One region of the Nitrospira marina genome, then DNA from elsewhere that is predicted to be linked to it. Evidence: riboswitches for the same ligand, from Rfam matches in the RefSeq annotation. Region 1 holds a riboswitch; each other region holds the start of a gene.
The links. Region 1 has a riboswitch for cyclic di-GMP ahead of LX98_RS18540 (Ig-like domain-containing protein). Riboswitches for the same ligand answer to the same signal wherever they lie in the genome.

Region 1 (7,480 bases):
CGGATGATGGTGGTGAGGCAATCTTGTAACGCTTCTCGTATTTCATTGTCGTCAACGAGGATCGTTCTGGGGATGCCGGACACCACATCTCGCCCTTTGACGGCCATTTGCTTTTTTTCAGGCAGAGGATAGGCTGAGCCGATTTCCATCTTGATGCGTTCTGCCATATGTTCGCCGATTAACAAGCTATATTCCCGCTTGAGATAGCTTGTGATCGCTCCATCTAGTTGATCGCCCGCGATACGGACCGATTCACTGTATACAATGCCTCCCAGGGAGATCACGGCGATGTCGGTGGTGCCTCCTCCGATATCGACGACCATGTTGCCGGAAGGCTCGGTAATCGGCAATCCTGCTCCAATGGCCGCGGCCACCGGTTCCTCAATGAGATAAACTTCACGGGCACCAGCGAGCTCAGCTGATTCCTTGACGGCACGTTGTTCGACTTGTGTGATCCTGGACGGGACACCAATAATGATGCGTGGCCTGAGGAGAGTTCCCCCGCGATGAACTTTTTGGATAAAGTGGCGTAACATGTGTTCCGTCATGTCAAAATCAGCAATAACACCCTCTCGCATGGGACGGATGGCGGTGAGATTGCCCGGGGTTCGACCGATCATTCGCTTCGCTTCTTCCCCAACCGCTAGAAGTTTTTTGGAGTTTGTCTCAACTGTCACGACGGAAGGTTCGTTGAGGACAATCCCTTTCCCCTTAATATAAATTAAGGTTGAAGAGGTTCCCAGATCGATGGCCATGTCTTGGGAAAAATGGCTAATGCAATAATTGAATATACCCATGTGAAGTCTTGAGACCTATTAATTTCAGAGGGTGGGCGACAATGGCAGAATCGGAATTAGGATTGTTAGAGTCTTTCTGCGCTCCAGGGGAAATAGATAACCTTTGCCACTTTATGGATGTATCGACGTTTGGTCGTTGTTCGCGATTGGCCGGAAACCACTTAAAATTGGTTCTGGGCTGGATGAATCGTTGTCTGCACTCACTTATTTCCACCTAAGTAGTTAGCAGGTGGAACCATAAAGGTTGGACTGTCCCCTGTCGCAGGGAAAAGTATATCAGAAGTCTTAAAAGACCACAAAGAAAAGGCGGAGATGGATACAACTCTGGAAAAAACTCTTCCTGGCACTTGCCAGAAGGGGATGAATGTAGATAATTAGAGTCCGAAAATTTTCAAAAAGAAGGATACATTCCATGGCAAACAAAACATTGTTTGAAAAGATTTGGGATCAACATGTGGTTCGTGAAGAACCAGATGGAACTACCTTATTATATATTGACCGACATTTGGTGCATGAAGTGACCTCTCCTCAAGCCTTTGAAGGGCTTCGGTTAGCTGGAAGAAGGCCACGACGTCCAACCGCTGCGCTTGCTGTTCCCGATCACAATGTTCCAACCACCGACCGGTCGCAGGGCATTGCCGATCCGATGAGTGCCTTGCAAATTTCAACCTTGGAAGGCAACTGTGCAGAATTCGGCATAACCTATTATGGGATGGAAGATATTCGGCAAGGCATTGTTCATGTGATCGGACCTGAGCAAGGGTTGACGCTACCGGGGATGACAATTGTGTGTGGAGATTCTCATACCTCCACTCATGGGGCATTTGGCGCCTTGGCGTTTGGCATTGGGACATCGGAGGTCGAGCATGTGCTGGCGACCCAATGTTTGGTCCAGAAACGACCAAAAACTATGGAAATTCGTGTGGAGGGTGCGCTTCCTGACTATTGTTCTTCCAAAGATGTGATTCTGGCGATTATCGGACAAATTGGTATTGGTGGTGGAAACGGCTTTGTCGTGGAGTATACGGGTTCGGTGATCCGATCGTTTTCAATGGAGGGACGGATGACCCTTTGTAACATGTCTATTGAAGCGGGAGCCCGCGCTGGTCTTGTCAGTCCAGACGAATCGACGGTCGCTTACGTGAAGAGCCGACCCCTCAGTCCGAAAGGAGCGCTGTTTCAACAGGCGAAGTCGGATTGGCTGAATTTGAAAACCGACCCTGGAGCCAGGTTTGATAAGGTTGTTGAGCTGCGAGGGGAAGATGTTTCTCCTCAAGTGACTTGGGGGACCAATCCGGGAATGGTGACGGATGTGAATGGCCATGTGCCCGATCCTGGATCCATTGCGGATGAAAAATTGCGGATGGCCACAGAACGGGCCTTGGCGTATATGGGGTTGCCAGCTGGCATCCCTATATGTGACATACGGGTCGATCGAGTCTTCATCGGGTCCTGCACAAACTCACGAATTGAGGATTTGCGGGTGGCAGCTCGATATGTCAAAGGAAAGCGCGTCGCTCAAAGCGTCAAGGCTATGGTGGTCCCAGGATCAGGGTTAGTCAAACACCAAGCGGAAGAGGAAGGGTTGGATCGGATTTTTCGTGAAGCGGGTTTTGAATGGCGGGAACCGGGGTGCAGTATGTGCCTCGCCATGAATGCGGACGTGCTCACACCGGGAGAACGATGCGCCTCAACCAGTAATCGAAACTTCGAGGGACGTCAGGGTAAGGGCGGACGGACGCACTTAGTCTCCCCTGCCATGGCTGCTGCTGCTGCGGTTGAAGGACATTTTGTGGATATTCGTGATTGGAAGATGTGAGGTTATTAAGGGAATTCTTTTGTCTTCAGGATGGCTATTCCTTCCTCTAGCATAACACGGGAGATAGATATGCAAGCCTTTACTATATTGACGGGAACGGTCGCTCCGTTAAATCGTGGAAATGTCGATACGGATCAAATCATCCCGAAGCAATATTTGAAAACGATCCATCGCACCGGCCTCAAAGAGGGATTGTTTGCCGATTGGCGGCGGCGGGCAGATGGGTCTCCGGATCCTGATTTTTTTGTCAACCAACCGCGCTATCAAGAGTCCACGATTCTGCTGACCCGTGAAAATTTCGGGTGTGGATCCTCAAGGGAACATGCTCCATGGGCCTTGTTGGACTATGGCATTCGTTGTATTCTGGCTCCGAGTTTTGCCGATATTTTCTACAATAATTGTTTCCAGAATGGGATTCTCCCCGTCGAGCTTCCAGGAGAAGACATCCAAACATTATTTGACCGAGTAGCCCATACCGACCAATATCGTGTCACAGTCGACTTGGCTCAGCAGGTGGTTACCCTTCCTGAAGGGGAGAAGTATTCGTTCACCTTGGATCCATTTCGCAAGGATTGCTTGTTAAAGGGATTAGACGGAATTGGGCTCACGCTTCAACACGAATCTGCCATTACCGCTTATGAAAAACGCAGGGCTCAGGAGGCTCCCTGGCTTTTTCAGGATTTTTCGCCTTCAGACCGCTTGTGAAATTCTTTTGATCTTCTCAACTAATCGGGATGGGCCTGGAAGGACGCATCTCGATTCTCCTTCCGATCCTAAACGAACGAGCATTGGCCCACGTCTGTTGAATGGGGCGCAGCGCATGGTAGACATTATTCTCAATCCGAGGGATGATGGGTTCTTGAGATCATCCCCGTCTCCTTTATCCTGTTCCTGTTCATTGCTGGAAATACCCTGAATGGGAGTCATTGCCCAGGGCCGCACCTCCGAAAGATGAGTGAAGTCCACATCCTACGGGATGTCCTCATTATTTTTTCTATTTCTGTTCTGGTTGTTTTTGTTTTTCAAAAACTCCGGCTACCGGCAGTTGCGGGATTTTTAGTTTCTGGCACCTTAGTGGGGCCTTACGGCCTGAACCTCATTTCAGATCTACACCAAGTCGAAACTCTCGCCGAAATCGGTGTGGTGTTGTTGTTATTTACCATAGGCTTGGAAACTTCTCTTTCGCGCATACGGGCTTCCAGAAGGCTCTTATGGGTTGGAGGTCCACTGCAAATTTTAAGCATGCTGAGTGCTGTAGCACTTGGGGGCTGGTTTCTGGGTCGATCATGGGAAGAATCGGTCTTCTGGGGTCTGTTGTTGTCGTTGAGCAGCACCGCCATTGTCCTCAAGATTCTAGGGGATCGAGGGGAAATGGATGCGTTGCATGGGCAAGCGACCATGGCGATTCTTATTTTTCAGGATCTAGCCGTCGTGGCTATGATTTTACTGACTCCGGTACTGGGAACGGGTTCCCAAGGGGAAACAGGGGTCATTGTCGAAACGCTCGTGAAATCCGTTATGGTTGTGGGATTGATCGTGTTGGCTGCTCGGGTTTTTGTCCCTCATGTTCTTCATCTAATTGTGGGGACTCGAAGTCGAGAGTTATTCCTCCTGTCGATTATTGTATTGGGGCTGGGAACGGCTTGGTTGACCTCCCTCGCCGGATTGTCATTGGCTCTTGGCGCATTTATCGCGGGGCTAGTGATTTCTGAATCGGAATATAGTCATCAAGCACTGGCCGAAGTCATTCCTTTTCGGGATAGTTTTAATAGTTTATTTTTTGTCTCAGTGGGGATGTTAATGAATCCCTCGGTCATCGCCGAATTTCCCATTCTGGTGATGGGATTGTTGGTGCTTGTTGTGTTAGGCAAGTTCCTTACAGGAACCGGAGCGGTATTCCTTGCTGGAGCTCCCGTTTCTTCTGCTTTGTTAACGGGGGTGGCATTAGCGCAGGTTGGAGAATTTGCCTTTATCCTCGCGCGGGTGGGTCAGGGAGAGGGATTATTGGACACGCAAGCCTATAATATATTTCTTGCAGTATCGGTGTTGTCCATGACAATTACCCCATTTTTGATTCAATGGGCTCCCCGCCTAGCTAGACGCGCCGAGGCCCTTGACCGCCTGAAACATTGGTTTCCTCGACGTCAGGTCAATGCGCAAAGTACCAAGATTAAGGTCAAAGACCATGTCATTATCGTGGGTTATGGCTTAAATGGCCGGAATCTTGCCAGGGTTTTAAGTGATATGGAGATTCCATTTGTGGTTCTGGACGTCAATCCTGATGTCGTGCAGGCTGATCAAAAAGGACGGGGCATCATGCTCTATGGGGATGGGACGAATCCCAGAGTGTTGACTCAAGCCGGAATCTTATTGGCACGAGTACTCGTGGTGGCTACCTCTGATCCTTTTGGCGCGCGCCGAATTGTTCAACAAGCACGACAACTAAATCCCACTCTTCATATTGTCGTACGAACACGCTATTTAAAGGAATTGCAAGATCTTCAAGAACTAGGAGCCAATGATGTCGTGCCGGAAGAATTCGAAACATCAATTGAGATTTTTGCCTTGGTTCTTCGTACCTATCAGACGCCGAAGGACAGAATTCAAGATAAAGTTGAACAAATTCGTCGGGAGGGGTATCTCCTACTCCGGAGAGGGGAGCTCCCTGAGTTAGCTCACCATCTGCGTGCTGGAACGTTGGCTGATGTGCAAGTCGATACCTGTCGGGTGGAAAACGATTCTCCCGTGCTGGGGAAACCATTGACGCAGTTGCATATCCATGGACGGACGGGCGCTTCGGTGATTGCGATTACACGGGATGGCGTGACGCAATCCAATCCATCTCGCGATACGATTCTAGAGCCAGGTGATGTCCTCGTCCTTCTTGGTGCCCGTGAGCAAATCCGTAAGGCCATCGCCCTGCTTGTGGATGTCAAAATGTGAAAGGCTTGGTCTTGCTTAGGCCTATTTGGACGGCGGGTAAGCCCTTATGGTCGATTCCTCCACAAAATCGTTCCACCCGATGACCATGGCTATTCTTCTTCAGGTGTAGAACGTGGCTGGCGTGAACGTCTTATGTTCTTGGAATCAGGCTTGCCTGCCATGAGAGCTCCATGCTGGAGATAGCTGAATCCCAGATGGGTTCTTGTGAAGGGGATGCGATGCCGGCTGAGCTTTCGCTGAAGGAATGCGTCGCGAACGGGTCTTTTCGTGTTCCAAACAGGAGGGTTTCGTCAAGCAAGGTTCGGGTCTTCATGCCTTGCGCACGTCTCAAGGATGGTGAAGAAGACCCGACAACCGTGCCGGTCAAGAACGATCATGATTAGGCGGCAAGTGCCAGAAGAATTCTCTAACCTTCCCTGCCTGGTTGATGCCTAAAGGCTTTTGGGGATCCACCGATAAAAGCCCGTGAAGTAATTGGTCACGTGTCTCCTCACTCAAAAGCGAGTTTGGATCATTCGAAAGAAGATGGCATAACACAACGTAAACTAGTGGCCTCTTTCCGATAAAGGCAAACCCATTGTGAAGTGGGGACGCAAAGCCACGGGTCAGAATTTCTGATAGCCGGGTTACCGAAGAAAGAGAGACGTGCGGGAATGGGGCCTCTGTATGTGTGCGAAGGAGGTATCCCATGTCCGATGGTCGTGCGGCGAGTCGTCTAAAAAGGTGTCTAGCGTGGTGTATCCTTGGCAGTTGCCTCCTTTTTCTCCCGCAGGGGGCACAAGCCGCGACCAGTGATTCGGCCACCCTCCAATGGACCGCCAATCAAGAGGCCAATTTAGCGGGATATCGGATCTATCGAGGAACCAACCCCGGGGTTTATGGGGTTCCCACGACGGTCGGGAAGATCACGACCCATCAATATACCAACTTACCCACGGACAAAACGCACTATTTTACGATTACGGCTTTCGATGCCTCGGGCAATGAAAGTCTTCCCTCCCCCGAGGTGAAAAAATATATCGCACCGTCCTCCCCCTCTTCCGGTTCTTCTAGTCCGCCGCCGTCCTCCTCGCTCAGTATTTCGAATCTGACCGTTGCCAGTGGAGCCACGTACCTGGTGTCCGCCGTCGGCCTCCAAGCCGGGGGGACGGTGTATCGCGACCGCGCCTATACCTTTACCACGGTCCCTACGAGTGTGCAGGGCGCGGCCTATATCCAAACGGCTAATAATGATAAAGCGGCCACGGCAGCGGCTTTCCTCCGCTTTACGGTGAATCAACCGGTGTCCGTCTCGGTAGCTTATGACGTGCGGCTCACGCCAAAACCGTCGTGGTTGAGCAGCTTTACCGATACGGGCAAGAATCTGGTGACCTCGGATACGACCTTCCGCCTCTATGCTCGGGCTTTCCCCGCCGGGACGATCACTCTCGGGGGTAATGCCGGTGGGGGGAGTGGCAGTATGTATTCCGTCATCGTTCAACCAGCGAAGGGCCCCGCTCCCGATATCACCCCTCCCACGGTAGCTCTGGTTGGCATGCAAAATGGGAAGTCCCTGAGTGGCACCGTTACTGTATCGGCCATCGCCACAGATAATATTGGAGTGGTGGGTGTACAATTCCGACTCAATGGGATCAACCTGGGGGCGGAAGATACGACACTCCCCTTCTCACAAAAATGGAACACGACTGGAGTGGCTCCCGGTCAATATACCTTGACGGCGATTGCCCGCGATGCGGCGGGCAATACCACAAGCTCAGCTCCGGTTACCGGAACCGTCGCCAATCCAACTACGCCACCAACAACTATTTCCACAACCAATCCAACCACGGGCCCATTAGCTATTACCAACCTGACCGTCGCTAGTGGGGCAGCGTATGGCGTGTCCGCAGCGAGCCTTCGCGTCGGAGGGACGGTGTATCGC
Region 2 (7,480 bases), 910 kb from region 1:
TTGGCAGATTGCAGGGGTGGGGGATGTGAATGATGATGGGATGGGGGACTTGGTTTGGCGTAAAACGAGTAACGGGGAAGTTGCAATTTGGTTGATGAATGGGGTGACTCTCAGTTCGCCGGGGTTTTTTGGCGAGGTGCCTCAGGGGTGGGAGATTGCCAGCACCAGTGATGTCAATGGGGATGGGCGCGCAGATATAATTTGGCGTAACAGGCAGACGGGTACGGTGGCGGTGTGGATGATGAATGGGCTCACTGTCATGTCGATTGGCTTTCCGGGCAGTACCTCAATCAATTGGGAAATCCAACATTAGGCAAGGTTTAAAAAGAAATCTACAACCTTGTGTTCTACCCAACATTCAGGAATGTGTCTAAATGGTTGTCTTCTAATGCAAGCGAGGTGAAGTGCGAAACGCATGTGAGCGCATTTGCCGGGCGTCTAAGAGATGGTTGGGGATTAAGAGCACCGGTCGTTGTCTTAGTTGTCACGCTGATGCTGGAATTTCCTTTTTTTTCTAATGGGAAGTTATTGTGCACCGCTTTTAAGAGGTGAAATAAATTCGAGCAGTTTGAAATTAGTCCAATTAGGAAGGCATGATCTGGTGATGACAAACCTTTTCCCTTATATGTGAGCATGGATATGCTGACGGCCAATATGAAATGGTGGTGGGCAGCTATGCTTGCGGGCAGCATCTTGCTTGCGGTACCTGGGCATTCCGAGATTGGGGCCATCATAGGCGATGTGGTTGGGCATTTTTTTTCTGCCCTGATCTTAGCCATCGTGCCGATTCTGGGGTATCGTCTGTTTTATGAACGGATTGGTGAAAAAGAAATCACATATATCTTTGGTGCCGCCTGGATCTATCTTGTGTTTTCGCAATTGGTTGGATGGTAAGAACCTACCTTACATAGCACTGAGTTTAGTTATTCACCAGGTTTTAAAGCATTATCTGCATTCCCCCTCAACAAAAAAAAGAGGAATACAGGGCGTTTGAAACTCACCGATGCGGTAGATTGCGAGTCCCCTCCGGTTAAATACTTGATGGCACTTCTGATCACAATGATGCGTTAGCAGTGATCCCCTGCCCTCTCTTTGAGAGCGTTTATCTCGCCCGCAAACTTGATTTTGATTAAATCACGGGGGAGAACATAAACAGACCTGTTGATTTTAGTCATCGTAACGCACGTGTTGGCCTCCTGAGCAGAGAAATTGGGTTACTTTACGGATTCCTTAGGGACCGACTCATGTGAGGTCGATTTTCCTGACAAGGCGGCTTTGAGAAATTGCCCAGGTTTCCTGTGCTTCAGGTGAAGGTTCATCAGATTAGAGGTTCGTTAATACATTGCGTCTGTTTAAGCAAAAGATTGATTCATGATCCATGGGATCCATTTTTCTACAATTATCTTTGTTTTAATGTAAATAAGGTTTGGCAGTCTTCCTGGATTCTTGAGAAATTGGAATTTCTCTTTCCCACGATTCAAGGATCTGACAAAGATTCCGATGAAGCATCCAGACCTAAAAACGGTTGTATCCTGAAAAAAACAAACCATCTGAAAGGGTGGGACGCAAAGCTATGGGCCTACGTCTCGGATTTTGAGATAGGGTTGCCAGGTTGCCAGGCAAGCCACAGAGTCTCCTTGATTATGAGCGGAGTGGCTTCGCTCGGCATGACTCACATGCATAAAGGAGATCTCGTATGTCACACGATCAAGGTTTCTCTCAAATTACCTACCCCCATACCCATTCCTTTCGATCCGTATTTAGGTCATTATGGACCATTGTTCTTTTTCTCTGTCTTTTTTCCTCCAATGCACTGGCGGGAGAAGTCACCCTAGCCTGGAATCCTCCTTCCGCAGAATATGGTGGATTCATTGTCGCCTACGGGACTTCAAGCGGCACTTATTCGGAGACTCAAGATGTCGGAGCTCAGGCCATTTATACGGTGACAAGCCTGACTCCCGGTCAAACCTATTATTTTGCGGTAAAAGCTTACGACCGGGCTCGTAAAATTGAAAGCCCGTTTTCAAATCAGGTGAGTGTTACCTTGCCTATCGTTAATGCGCGTCCTGCTCCTCCAAAGGATGTAAAGGTTTATTGAGATTCGTTTTCTGGGAAAAATAGTTACAAATAGATTGTATTTGGATGGGTTGCATCAACGGAAATGTCGTAAGCCGTTTTCACCCGGGATTTATGAAGCGGGCTCCGTGATAATGAAGTCTCCCTACCTCTAAGGACATTTGCAGAACGAGGATGTTCTGCAAATGTCCTGTTTATAAAGAATTCTTCTCCGGCGTTCGTTAAATAATGGATATGAGGACAGGGTCGATGACCTGAAGTCTCATTTCTCAAGTCCCACTCCGTCGAGATTTTAGTAACTGACCTCAAGAAATTTACATGAAGTCCTGTATTATCCCTGTACCTAACACTGAAGTCTTCCGGTAGAGTTTTATTTGTTTTCCCCACCTTGATCGACTTTATCTTGTAATTTTGGTATTCATCCCCATCTAGAAAAACAGTTTACGAAAAAAACCTTATACTTCACTTATACTGAAGCCAGAAGGACTGTTTCTTGTGCGGGTTCCTATGGTAGGGTCCATCCCTCATCAGGGAACTCATCTTGCAATTGACTTAACAGACTGATGAGGGCACCATATCTAAGAGTTGGTCATGCCCAAAACTATAGAGTATTCTTCTGACTCCACCCCCCCGCACTTCCATCGAATTGAAAATAATAAGGTAGATGTAATGATTAATTTCGTATGGCGAAAAATAAGAGCGGTGCGTCTTTCCCCATTTGCCACAATGCGTGAGCGGAAACGGCCATTTGCTGTTATTCTGAGTGTTCTCGTTGTCTGTGAGGTATTTTCCCCGGTCGGGGGACAGGCTCAATCTTTTTCTGATATGGGACTATTTTATTTTACCGGGTCTCATCGGCCTATTCAGAATCGGGGGGGGCTTTTTCGTGAATATATGACGGGAAATGGTTTAGGGGATGGTATCAAAGCCGGTCCGGTCCTACTCCGCCCGTTTGTAGGCGTATCGGAAGTGTATACCGACAATGTGTTTAAGAGAGACACAAATACGAAAAGTGACTTTCTTACGACCATCGCGCCTGGAATTCAGGCGTTCATGCCGTTTGGCGGAGGTAAGCATTCTGTCCTTCTTGACTATCGTGCTGCCCAATTTCTCTACGCAAAATTTACTGAAAATAATGCCCTGGCCCAAGATGCTCTTGGCCACGTCAGCTTGAATTATCCTGGTGGTCTAGCAATAGATTTGCAGGGAGGCCATTTAGAAGGGTTTGACCCAAGAGGATCGGAAGTGGATACCCAACAAAGGGATATTACCAAATGGAATATGAATCAGTTTTTAGGCCAGATTGAATTTACGGGACAAAAGGCTGGTATTCGTCTTCGCACGAATTTTGACGATTTAAATTACACCAACAATGGGCAGGCTGCCCCGCGTGACCGGAGCCGGGCTGGTGCCAATCTGAGTGTGTTTGTAAGGGTAACTCCCTCAACCCGGGCTCTTCTTGGCGTTCGAGTAGTGAACAATGATTATAATACTAATAAGCAGCAGAATAGTTTCGGTTACGGGGCGTTTACAGGCTTCAGCATGGCACCTACCCGCCAGTTTTCCGGAGAATTCAATATTGGGTACCAGGTTTTAAATTTTGACCACGCGCCTATTTCTGAAGAATCAACTCGTGGTCAAAACCTCCTTGCAAAGGGCTTAAGCCTAGGATCGGAGCAGCAGACTTTCTGGTACATGCGAGGAAATTTGGCCTGGAACCCCACGTCCCGGTTGAGTTTTAATATCCGTCCCTTTTCGAATATTAATCAGTCAGCGGTTCAGGGTACCTCCACCTTTAAACGAATAGGCGTTGACGTTTATGGGAGACAGTCGTTTACGGAACGTCTGGCCCTCAGAGGAAATTTTTACTATGCCAACGATAACTTTAATACGAATAGAACTGATGATCAATTTCGATTCCGAATTGGACCGGAATACCGTACGGTCAAATGGCTGGGTTTTCGCTTAGATTATATTTTCGAGAAGAGAAGCTCAAACATAAATAATTTTGAATTCAACAGTAATACGATCATGCTTTCGATCCAAGGAATAATCTAGTAAGACGGAATGCACTTTTGATTGATTCATTTATTTCTCTCGAGATTGTTTTCTTGACCTTCGCCATTTTTGGGACTAACATTTTTGTGAGTTATTGAGATCGCCCCGTGGCGGTAGTCCTCCTATCCCCTTTTAACAACATGGGGTGAAGTTTTCGGTGAGGATTTTTAATCCAGAAATCCCTTATTTTTTCCGTATGTTCCCGATAGTGAGATCTTTTTTGTTGTGGCAAGAAAGCACCAATGGCTAAGAGACGGTATGGAAAATATTCGTTGGTGGGATAAGTCCATGTTTTTCCGTGTGCACTGCTAGATAAGGAGACTCACAATGAGGCCCAAACAAGGAATGCCTAGATGGATAAGAGGATTGGTGCTAATGGTCTTCTTAATATTTGGGGCACTTGTGGGACAGGGGATGGCATTATCCCCCGAAGTCCCAATCCAAGTTGAAGGTGATCGGCTAACAGGTCATCTCTCACAGGTGACCTTACGAACGGTGCTGGAGCAATTGCAGAAGCAGTTGGGTATAAAATATGAGGCCCCTGTCGAAGAACTGAATAGAGTCATTTCGGTCGATCTTCAGCAAGACAAAATACTTCCGGCCTTGGCCAAAATTCTGGCGCAGTGGGATTATGCGTTTACGGTCAATGCCGCGGGACACCTGCAATATCTCTATGTAACCCCAAAAGCTCCACCAAGAGAAGCCGTTTCTGAGACGAGGAACCCAACAGATACTGGGTCATCTGATGTATTGGGTGAATCGGGTTTGAATTCAGACCGGCAACTGGATCCTGGTCAAGAAGAGGTGGATACCCGTTCATTCCTGTCTCATGAAGGAGAGCCTGGTGATAATTTTGCTCCAGCCTCCTCATCCTTCTCATCTCCAGGAGAAAGCCCTGGCTTACGAGCTCCGGTGGTGGGTGTTCCCATGGATATTCAGCCGGTGCCCGCTGGAACCACAATGCCCATGGTGCCGCCAAGTAGTGCTAGTGGGATGCAGGTAACGCCGCCGGCCAACTCACCGGACATGCCAATCATTCCAGCCACAGCCTATCCACCGATGGAAATTGAGCCGGTGCCCAGCTACCTGCAGGAGGAGATGCTTCGGAATATGCAACCGTAACCGGAAAGTTTAGCTCCAAATAAGAATTTGTTTTTATGGCTGGTTGCGTGTTGGTCTGAGCATGGACGAGGATGAATTTAGGATTCAGAGGTTGGCGCTCCATCTCTTTTTTGCCAAAAGTTGATGGCATGGTGTTGGTTTTGATATAAATTCTCTTTGCCGTATTTGGCCTTTTCCCCCCTCGGTCGTAACTGGAATCTTCCCGAAGCTTGAGTAGGCCATTTCTTTCTAACGCATACCCCAAAATTTATTTTTTAGAAATTTTTTCACTTCCTGGTCGCCCGCCCCTTTGATTTCATTGGTTTATTTACTGGCATTGAGAAACTAAGTGGATGGTTCGAGTCGAAGTCTTATGAGTCAGAATCTCATGAAGGGAGATTAGCGGTGAAAAAAACGGGTTTGCCTGAGGGATAATTAGCATTTGAATTCAAACTCGGTCACTCTTCCCAGTGCATAGACAAAGACCATCTTGGCTAAAATCGATAATTATACATGAATAATACGTACAATCCTTTTTCCCCATTGATCTGTGCCTGGCAGCACAGAACCTTGATAGCTCGCCTTGCCAAGCGAGAGATCGATGCTCGTTATCGAGGGTCGATGCTTGGGGTGATCTGGGCCTTTGTCGTCCCCATGCTGATGCTAGGGGTATATACGTTTGTCTTTTCGGTCGTCTTTCGAATTCGATGGGAGGTGCCCACGGAGGAAAACGGCGCCTTTGCTCTGTTATTATTTTCCGGGTTGATTATTTTTAATCTGTTTTCGGAATGTGTCACGCGTGCTCCTGGTCTTATGCTCGAAAATGTGTCGTATATCAAAAAGGTAGTGTTTCCTCTGGAGATAATGCCTTGGGTATCGATATTGGTGGCACTTTTTAATGCTGCCGTCAGTCTTCTGATTTTGTTGATATTTTACCTCATAGTCCATGGTTTTCCACCCCTAACGGTGTTGCTGTTGCCGGTGGTACTTTTTCCGTTTGTCCTCTTGATTGTAGGATTAGGTTGGTTTCTGGCTTCCATGGGGGTGTTTCTGCGTGATGTCCAGCCGTTGGTAGGCGTGATGACCACGATGATGATGTTTCTCAGTCCTATTTTTTACCCCCTCTCGGCTATTCCTGAAGCCTATCGAGGATTCATTCAGCTCAATCCGTTGACACCTGTCCTGAATGCGTCGAAATCGGTCATATTTTTGGGGCAAATGCCGGAATGGGTAGACTGGCTCCTGTATACGGTTGTTTTTTGGGTGGTCGGTTGGTTGGGCTTTGTATGGTTCCAAATAACGCGAAAAGGATTTGCAGATGTCGTCTAAGAGCCTCTTTAAGAAACCCTCAATCTTCTCGCGGGAAAAGAAGAGGGGAGAGGAAGCTCAACCCACCTATCGCGGGTCGCAAGAATACAAGACGGTGGGGGTAAGTGGGCAATTCGTGCAAGAGGCCAATGACGTCGCCATCCGCGTTCAAAATCTCTGCAAGTGCTACCAGATTTATGATCAACCACAGGATCGATTGAAGCAGTGGATATATCCACGATTGCAAAGATTTGTCGGTAGGCCAGCCAAACAATATTTCTGTGGATTCTGGGCGCTCAAGGAAGTCTCGTTCGAGGTAAAAAGGGGGGAAACCGTTGGCATTATCGGTCGCAACGGCAGTGGAAAATCTACGCTTCTGCAAATGATCTGCGGAACGCTCACCCCAACCAGTGGCAGCATTTTCACCTATGGCCGGATCGCGGCCCTGCTGGAATTGGGTTCGGGCTTCAATGCTGAGTTTACCGGGCGCGAAAACGTTTATATGAATGCCGCAGTGCTTGGACTGAGCAGAGCAGAAACCGATGCGCGTATCGATGACATCATTGCATTTGCCGATATTGGCGACTTCATCGAACAACCGGTAAAAATGTACTCAAGCGGGATGATGGTTCGGCTGGCTTTTGCTGTTCAATCCCAGGTTGCTCCGGCTATTCTCATTGTGGATGAAGCCTTGGCAGTTGGTGATGCAAAATTCCAGGCCAAATGCTTCGATCGTTTAAAGAAACTCAAAGATAGTGGTACAAGCATATTGCTGGTCACCCACTCTAGCGAACAAATTGTGACGCATTGCACTAAAGCACTATTGCTTGAAAATGGTATGGTGCTGGAGTCTGGCCAACCTCGCGTGGTGGTGAATCGTTATATGGACTTGTTATTTGGCAAAGAAAAAAAATCACCAGACGCCGAGCCCATCGTG
Region 3 (7,480 bases), 780 kb from region 1:
TAGGGACTTCAGAGGCGGGTTCTTCCGGTCATGTCGATACGCGAAACGCTCAGGTGCTATACGACCGGGCGATGTCGCTTCTTCGTCAGGGAAACTTTGCCGAAGCTTCCACCGGGTTTTCGACATTTTTGCGGACATTTGCTGACTCTCCTTTGGCCTCCAATGCACAATATTGGTTGGGTGAATGTTATTACGGCGAAAGACGGTTCCAGGAAGCCATTGATGAATTTGAACGAGTATTTGCCTTTTACCCTTCCAGCAATAAAGTGCCGGCATCTCTACTGAAAATCGCCTATTCGCATATGGAATTGCGCGAATTACCTATGGCTCGGTCAGTCTTTCAACAACTTGTAAGGACCCATCCCCAAAGCCCAGAAGCCGAGAAAGCGTATGGTCGACTTCAAGAAGTGAATGCCTTCCTCGATAATCCTTCCTAAACTTCCAATCTCCTATGTATCGTTTTATTTCATCCTGTCTCACATAGCCTATACCTGATTTATTTCATTGGGCGCATGTCTTTGTCTGTTCAGGGGCAAACGAATCTCGCCATCTCGTCCCTGTTATAATTCCAGTAAGAATTGCCTGGGATTCTGTAAATTATCAATGAATCCTCCCCCCTCCAACTTCGTGTTTAACAGACCAGGTTCCCGAGCACCCAATTCAAGAAATTCCCTTCAGAAACCGAAGCTTCGCTTACGGTGATATAGCAATTGTGATTGATAAGATTATGCTATCTCAGAGCAGGGAAAATATTCAGACGTTAACAGGCCTCAGGGGGATTGCCGCGATATGGGTAGTGCTGTTTCACGTGTGTTTTGGGGAAGCAGATGGGTACTTGCCGGGATTCTATGAAAAAATTCAATGGGGGTTAGGAAGAAATATTATTCTCCAAGGAGTCTATGCTGTTGATATATTTTTTGTCCTCAGCGGATTCATTCTGACGTATGTGCATCGTCACGAATTTGAAACCCGATTGACCGTGCATGGAATCGGGAAATTTCTTTCGCTTCGATTGGCAAGAATTTATCCCATGCACCTAGTTGTCGTCGTGGTACTCATCGGAGCCGCCGCCCTTGGGATTTGGGATCAGAAGGTGATTTCGTATGGGGATGTCCTTCGCAATATCACACTCACCAATATGTGGGTTGATCCTTCGTTGAATACTCCTGCTTGGTCTGTGAGTGCGGAATGGTTCGCCTATCTTTGTTTTCCGATCATCATAAAACTGTTGGTTCCGATCCAAAGAAGAGACTTTCAATTCCTGGCCATCTTCTTCTTGGTTACCGTGTATCCGATGAGCATTCAGTTCTTCCAATGGCAATGGGAATGGCATTATAGCTGGGTTGCCGTGGCCCGTGTGTTGAATGGATTTATATTAGGGTGCATGATGTTTGGTGTTCAGAAGCATTTCGACATCTATAACGATTCCTTGCGCGCATCTCGCTGGTGCCTGGCTTTTGTGTTGGTATTTATGGTCCTCCTGGTATTGAGACTTCAAATCGTATTTCTATATCCCCTTATTCCGTGTATTATCGTGACACTAGCAAATGCACAAACGGGAATTGCCCGAGTATTCCGGAATAAGATTGTTGTATTTTTGGGAACCATCTCATTTGGGATTTACATGGTTCACTATCCGGTATTGGAAATTGTTCGATACGTACTCAATGAATACTATTCAGGAGTGAATTCTGAACTTCATCAACCTCTGTTGTGGATTCATTTAGGTGGAATTCTCGTTTTGGTGATTGCGGTTGCCTCCTTGTGCTATTTCTGGATTGAGAAGCCTAGCAGGGAATATCTCAAACGGAAATTAGTTGATCGAAAAATAAAGCTCCACCCATTACTGCCTCAAAGTGTCGATGGATAAAGTGCCCTATGCCTAGAGCAGCAGACTTGTTTTTCCAAAACGAGTTGCGCGATCTTTCCTAGACGGACAAGAGCCGGTTGTCCGACATGTTGACAATTGAGCGGCAGTCTTGTGATTGAGTAATCGGTGACGTCTTGCATGCTGGGATTGTTGATGCTCTTTGATGTGCCCGTTCGTCATTCCGGCATGAGGGTAGAGCTCACATTTGTCTTAATGAGGAAACCCGAGCCAGAGTTGGCAAGAACTTAATGATCTCCCGAAAATGTTGAGGTGTTCGCTAGGTGAGACGAATGCCTTGGTGGGCGGGAATCTCCGGGATCAGGGCGAAAGGGTGGTATGCGTGTTCCCAGGATTCTCCCCGTTGTTCAATCAACGATTGGTGAATGGGACCTAACCACTGGTCGGCTTTGCGAAGATATTCGATTTTATGTGGATTAATTCCCATAATCCGGCAACAAGTGGCATCGACGGCCGGAAGATTCCTCCCCATGACCAGGACGCCCGATTGGACAGGTGTCCCCATTATTGGACCATCCCCTTCCATTCCGATAATACCGTCGACAATGGCAAAGTGAGGTTTAAGAGTCGCATTGATATCCAAAATGGACTGCGGGATTCCAGCCTGGTGTAACACATTCTTCGGCCAACCATAATAATTTCCAGGCATCACGCCAAAAAAATTTTTCATGGATAGGGTCGCTCCGGCCCAATGGTGCGTTTTCATCTTGGCCAGCGAGACAACCCAATCGACTTCCTTGACTATTTGAGGAAGGGTCAATGTGGTCATCCTCGTCTGCCCCCCCAGATTAGGCATGACCACCCCTTCCATTGTGTTCAGATCTTGAAAGGGGATGTGATCTTCGTACAGCACATCTGCCAAGCCGGATTCCTCCAAGACTAAAAGAGTATCGTGGCGATGTCCGGGCCCTTCAGCCACGACGACAGACGTCGCACCCAGGGAAAGGAACGCCTCGACGGCTCCTCGTACGACCAGGGGATGGGTATTGATATGCGATAACGACTGATGTGGCTCAACCAAATTCGGTTTTAACAAAATGCGTTTTCCCTTGATCTCTGATGTGGTGATTCCCAATTCTTGCAATCCTTGGCGAATGAGGATCGCCAAATCAGCCTCGTATGTTCGTGCTTGACCAATGAAGGTCTGCGCGGTCAAACGTGGACCCATAAGCCAATGAAGAAGGGAGAATCCTGAGACCGCCAAACCCCCTCCAAGCAAACAAGCCTGCAGGAGTTGTCTTCTCGTAAGCCTAAGTTGATCCGTTTGCATGGGAGCGGTGGTCATGGCAGGCAACTTTTTCATTCTTGATGGTGTGCAAACGAAGCGGATTTTTGTGGTAATGATGCTGGGAATAATGAGTTTAGTCCTTGTTCCGCTTTCGCACCGCATAAGAGCAATGCCAATGAGGGAAGGGAATAGGACCCGTATCGCTCTTGACGTTGAAAGCAGTCTGAGACCAATTCCTCGGTATTTGTGGGTTTTAATTTCCAAGCCCCGAGGCCCAGAAGTGTCCAGCCGAGTGAAATGGGAGTTCGGAGGTGTGGAAGCTCATGTGAGAGATACTGGAGGCTTCGTTCAATTGTGTGAAATGGGGTGTCCCCGGCCAACGCCTGTAAGGCAATGGCCGTGCATTCTGGGAGGGGACGCAGTTCCCGGTTGAAGACGGTGGTACTTCCGTAATTCCATCCACCGCTGGGCAATTGACGATTGAGAAGCATCTGTTGCCCGGCTATGGCACGAGGGTGGGTGCCTAACCCCACCTTCTGCAAGGCCAGGACGGCGAGAGCCGTGGGTACGACCCAGCTGTGGGTGTCAGCAATCCATGGCCAGCCCCGGATGGCGGTGTCGTGTCCAATAATTGATGAGACGGGATTAGAAAAATGTCGTCCCGTAAACCCTATCAGATAGTCCACAGCGCGTGATTGCGTTTCTTGATACTGGGAGTCGCCTTCCCAAGCTAAGATGGCGAGAGGTGTTGGCCAAGAGGCTTCTGGGTGTGAGGGAGAAATGGTCACGCGTCCGTCGTTCGCCTGTTGGGAAGCTAAATACGCTCTTCCCCGGTTGCAGCTTTCATGACGGAAGGCATAGGAAGACAGTGCCAAAACAGCCCAAGCGGTTGCATCGGGTCTGGACTTTTCTCCCGAGTGATAGGGAAATCCTCCATTTGGTTGTTGCCCGGATTGGAGAAGTTCAAGGAAATGATGAAATGGGTTTTGATTCATAAAAGGAAAGGTCACCTTCTGAAGCCATTCAGTAAAGATGCGACTTCCCATGTTGTTCGGTTTGAACAGGAAGAACCTTAAAATTCCCAGGCCTTGCGACTTTGCTTTCTCCGCTTGAGGGTTTTCGCGGATTCTCTAGAGAGATCATGACACTCGTCTTTATTCTGGGACCCTTAAACCGATTCTGTCTGCTAGTTGAAGAAACGCTAGTTGGTAAGACGCCAAGCGCTTCCTGATGGTGGAAAGGAGAATTGCAGGTTCATTGAATGTTGTTCGCTGCAAGACGCAGCTTTTTGGCAATGCCTCTCCGGGAATTTTGAAGGTATTATAAAAACTATCCTCCTTGATCAATAAAGTCCGTTAACCCATCCTATTGTGAACCAATTTGAAAGATATTCTTCAAAAATCTTCGGCAAGTTTTTCCTGTGGAGGTCGATAATGAAGCATGAAAACGAAGAGCCACAGAAAACGAAATGGAAAAATTTCTTGGGTCTACGAACATTTAATCATGACCATGAAACATGGGTTCGGTCGGGTGCCCCTTCCCGATAAGGGCGAACACGTCGAAAGGCGTGGGCGCAAAACCACGGGTCAGGGTTGGTCCCTGATAGCCGGGTTGCCGAAGGCACGGAGAGCCAAGGGGCAACGTTTGCGTCAGAATTTTCCGGGCAGTCTGGCGTAACGAAAGTATTTACCTTCGCCCGTTAAGGAGATGCGCTATGGTTAACCAAGCAATGCGTTTCGTGAATGATGAAGAGGGAGCCACTGCTATTGAGTACGGCTTGTTGGCTGCTTTGATTGCCGCAGTGATTGTCACGGCCGTGACGGCTGTAGGGACCACGCTTAGCAATACGTTCAACCAGATTTCTAGTGATGTAGCGTCCAGCTAAGGAAAAGCTTCTTTCCGCAAAGGTATGTTGAAGTGCCGTTCCCGATACAGCGTGTCGGGGCGGCGCTTCGGCGGAATGTGATGAGTGAAGTTCAGATAAAATGATAGAGGAGGCCAGCATCATGCAGACAATACTCCTGAATCCCTATCATCACTGGTTAAAGCATTTTCTTCAGGATGAGGAGGGCGCGACAGCTATTGAATACGGCCTCATGGCCGCACTTATTGGCGCCACGGTGTTAACGGCTCAGGCTGCCTTGGGAAACGCGGTCAATACGATGTATGTGGACGCCATGGGGATCATCAACGGAGCGTTGGGGAGCTAAATTGATACTTGTCATGCCTCCCGTGAGCGAGGTTGATGGGATTTCCATCGGAAAGTTTCTCACTCCCACTCCTCATTGACCTACCTATACACCTTGTCGTCCTCGCTGGGGGCTAACTTATTAAAAAATACTACGCTGCCTGTGAGAGACAGTCAGCAGTGCTCTTGGGGACTGCGTTTTCCCAACATTTAAGTTGTTCAACTCTTTGTAGATCCCTTAACAATGGCTGGTGCGGGATCTGATCGCTTTTGAACTGCCTGTTAGTGTAATTGGGAGACACGGTCTGGTCGCTACCTCAAAACCATTTAGCCTGGGAGAGGCACGGTTTTTATGAAAACACGTCCAAGTCAACGGTTTCCCAGTTTAAGACAATCCGAGCGCGGCTCGACGGCGGTGGAGTTTGCCCTCATTCTACCGATTCTTGCGTCACTTGCATTTGGAGCGATCGATTTTGGGCGCATGTTGTGGTTTAAGGAAGTTTTGGTGAATGCCACCCGTGTGGGAGCGCGCCAGGGGACATTATTTGCTTCGGGCAATGGCCAGGCAGAAATTGAAGCAGCCATCACGGCTTCTCTTGATGCGGGAGGGGTGGATCCATCAGGGCTCTCGGTGGTGGTAAATGGGGTCGGAAGCCCACAGGGACAGCCGTTAAATGTGGTGTCTACCATCCCCTGGAATTATTTTGTCATCGATAAACTCATTCCTGCGATTTCGACTCCTAACCTACAAGCCTCTGTAACCATGATGATGGAATAAGGCGAGGTGGAATGTCTTGTTCAAATCTTCAATGTGACGGAGAAACAAATATGTGGAAAAAACAACGATGGTCCATTGTCTCACCGCTCTTGAATCAACGGGGCATTGCGGCTATTAACGGGGCATTTATGGCGGTCACAATGGGCATCATGGCAGGTGTGACGATTGATGTCGGGCATGCCTTACTCACACAAAATGAATTGCACAATGCCTCGGATGCCGCCGCGCTGGCCGCTGCGAGACAATTGGGTGTGACTTATCTTACCTTGCCCATCGCTGAGCAGCAGGACATGGGGCGGGCACTCACTGGCAATGAACAATCACAAGTAACTGCTCAGGCGACAGCTGCGGCATTCGCCAACAGTGCTTCAGATGTCAGTAACTTGTCTCTTTCGCAGGGAGATGTTGAGTTTGGCATATGGGATTTCAATGCGCAGACGTTCAACCCGACGGTGAACCGGCCGAATGCCATTCGCGCGACTGTCCGACGTGATGGTGCGGCAAATGGTGCGATGCCGACATTTTTTGCAGGTATGCTGGGTGTGAGTACCATGAATATTTCGACCAGTTCGATTGCCGCATTGGGAACTTCAGGAGGACCTGTCCCACCGGGAGTGGCCGATGTGCCGTTTGCAATTTCCACTAACTGGTTCAACGGAGTTGCTAACTGCGATGGGGGTATCCAATTTTCTCCGACTGGGCCGAATGGCTGTGCGGGATGGCACGTTTTTGATCAGAACCCGGCCAATGCGAATACACTCCGTAATACTATTGATGGGTTAAATGATGGAAGTTATCAAAGTCCAGGGATTATACCGGGGCAGACTCAATTTTCCTTTACCGGCGGAGAAGTGGCCTCCGCTTTTCCCAATCTGATCGATCTCTGGGATGCGAAGAAACAATGGAATAGTGATAATGGACGGTATGAATGGGATATCAATCTACCCGTATATCAAGATGGAGGGTCTTGTAGTAATCCCAGTGGTTCTATCACCATCGTGGGGTATGCTAAAGCGGTGGTGACAAACGTCAAGAAAAAGGATATTCAAGCGGAAGTGAAATGTGATGGTTTCTTTGATGGAACGCCAAATCCCAACCAGGCTGGTGGGGGGGCTGGGGCGCTTCAGCCCTTATCGGTATATCCAAGATTAGTGTTGTGATGATCGGTGAATAGAGGGGAGCCTGAGAGGGGCTCTCAGGTACTTGTGTCCCCGTGACCGGAGAAGGCAAGGCCGGCCGACCGAGGTTTTTTGGGTACCCTTCTCCATGCTTTTCAAGAGTCAAACCGTGAGTCTCCGCATGTATGCCACATGCGCATCCTTCCTGAAAAATCATCTGGCGGAAAACTCATTGTCGTTCACTTGTTGGTCACGAGAAAATTACAACGTCAAAGTCTCT

Region 2: it holds a riboswitch for cyclic di-GMP, as region 1 does, so the genes downstream of both, LX98_RS14450 (fibronectin type III domain-containing protein) here and LX98_RS18540 (Ig-like domain-containing protein) in region 1, are expected to answer to the same signal.
Region 3: it holds a riboswitch for cyclic di-GMP, as region 1 does, so the genes downstream of both, LX98_RS15045 (Flp family type IVb pilin) here and LX98_RS18540 (Ig-like domain-containing protein) in region 1, are expected to answer to the same signal.

Annotation. Positions count from the first base shown of each region.
Region 1 covers NZ_JCANTH010000001.1:4,297,558-4,305,037, reverse strand. Annotated here, with positions in the region: gene LX98_RS18560 (rod shape-determining protein) at 1-797, opposite strand, end outside; gene leuC (3-isopropylmalate dehydratase large subunit) at 1,210-2,616, shown strand; gene leuD (3-isopropylmalate dehydratase small subunit) at 2,686-3,321, shown strand; gene LX98_RS18545 (cation:proton antiporter domain-containing protein) at 3,568-5,559, shown strand; cyclic di-GMP riboswitch class I at 6,117-6,193, shown strand; gene LX98_RS18540 (Ig-like domain-containing protein) at 6,248-7,480, shown strand, end outside.
Region 2 covers NZ_JCANTH010000001.1:3,383,249-3,390,728, reverse strand. Annotated here, with positions in the region: gene LX98_RS14460 (FG-GAP-like repeat-containing protein) at 1-313, shown strand, start outside; gene LX98_RS14455 (hypothetical protein) at 640-894, shown strand; cyclic di-GMP riboswitch class I at 1,531-1,620, shown strand; gene LX98_RS14450 (fibronectin type III domain-containing protein) at 1,697-2,098, shown strand; gene LX98_RS14445 (outer membrane beta-barrel protein) at 2,746-4,134, shown strand; gene LX98_RS14440 (hypothetical protein) at 4,510-5,256, shown strand; gene LX98_RS14435 (ABC transporter permease) at 5,749-6,564, shown strand; gene LX98_RS14430 (Wzt carbohydrate-binding domain-containing protein) at 6,554-7,480, shown strand, end outside.
Region 3 covers NZ_JCANTH010000001.1:3,522,056-3,529,535, reverse strand. Annotated here, with positions in the region: gene ybgF (tol-pal system protein YbgF) at 1-437, shown strand, start outside; gene LX98_RS15060 (acyltransferase family protein) at 728-1,870, shown strand; gene LX98_RS15055 (DUF362 domain-containing protein) at 2,148-3,191, opposite strand; gene LX98_RS15050 (hypothetical protein) at 3,188-4,111, opposite strand; cyclic di-GMP riboswitch class I at 4,655-4,735, shown strand; gene LX98_RS15045 (Flp family type IVb pilin) at 4,831-5,001, shown strand; gene LX98_RS15040 (Flp family type IVb pilin) at 5,123-5,326, shown strand; gene LX98_RS15035 (TadE/TadG family type IV pilus assembly protein) at 5,657-6,082, shown strand; gene LX98_RS15030 (TadG family pilus assembly protein) at 6,133-7,242, shown strand.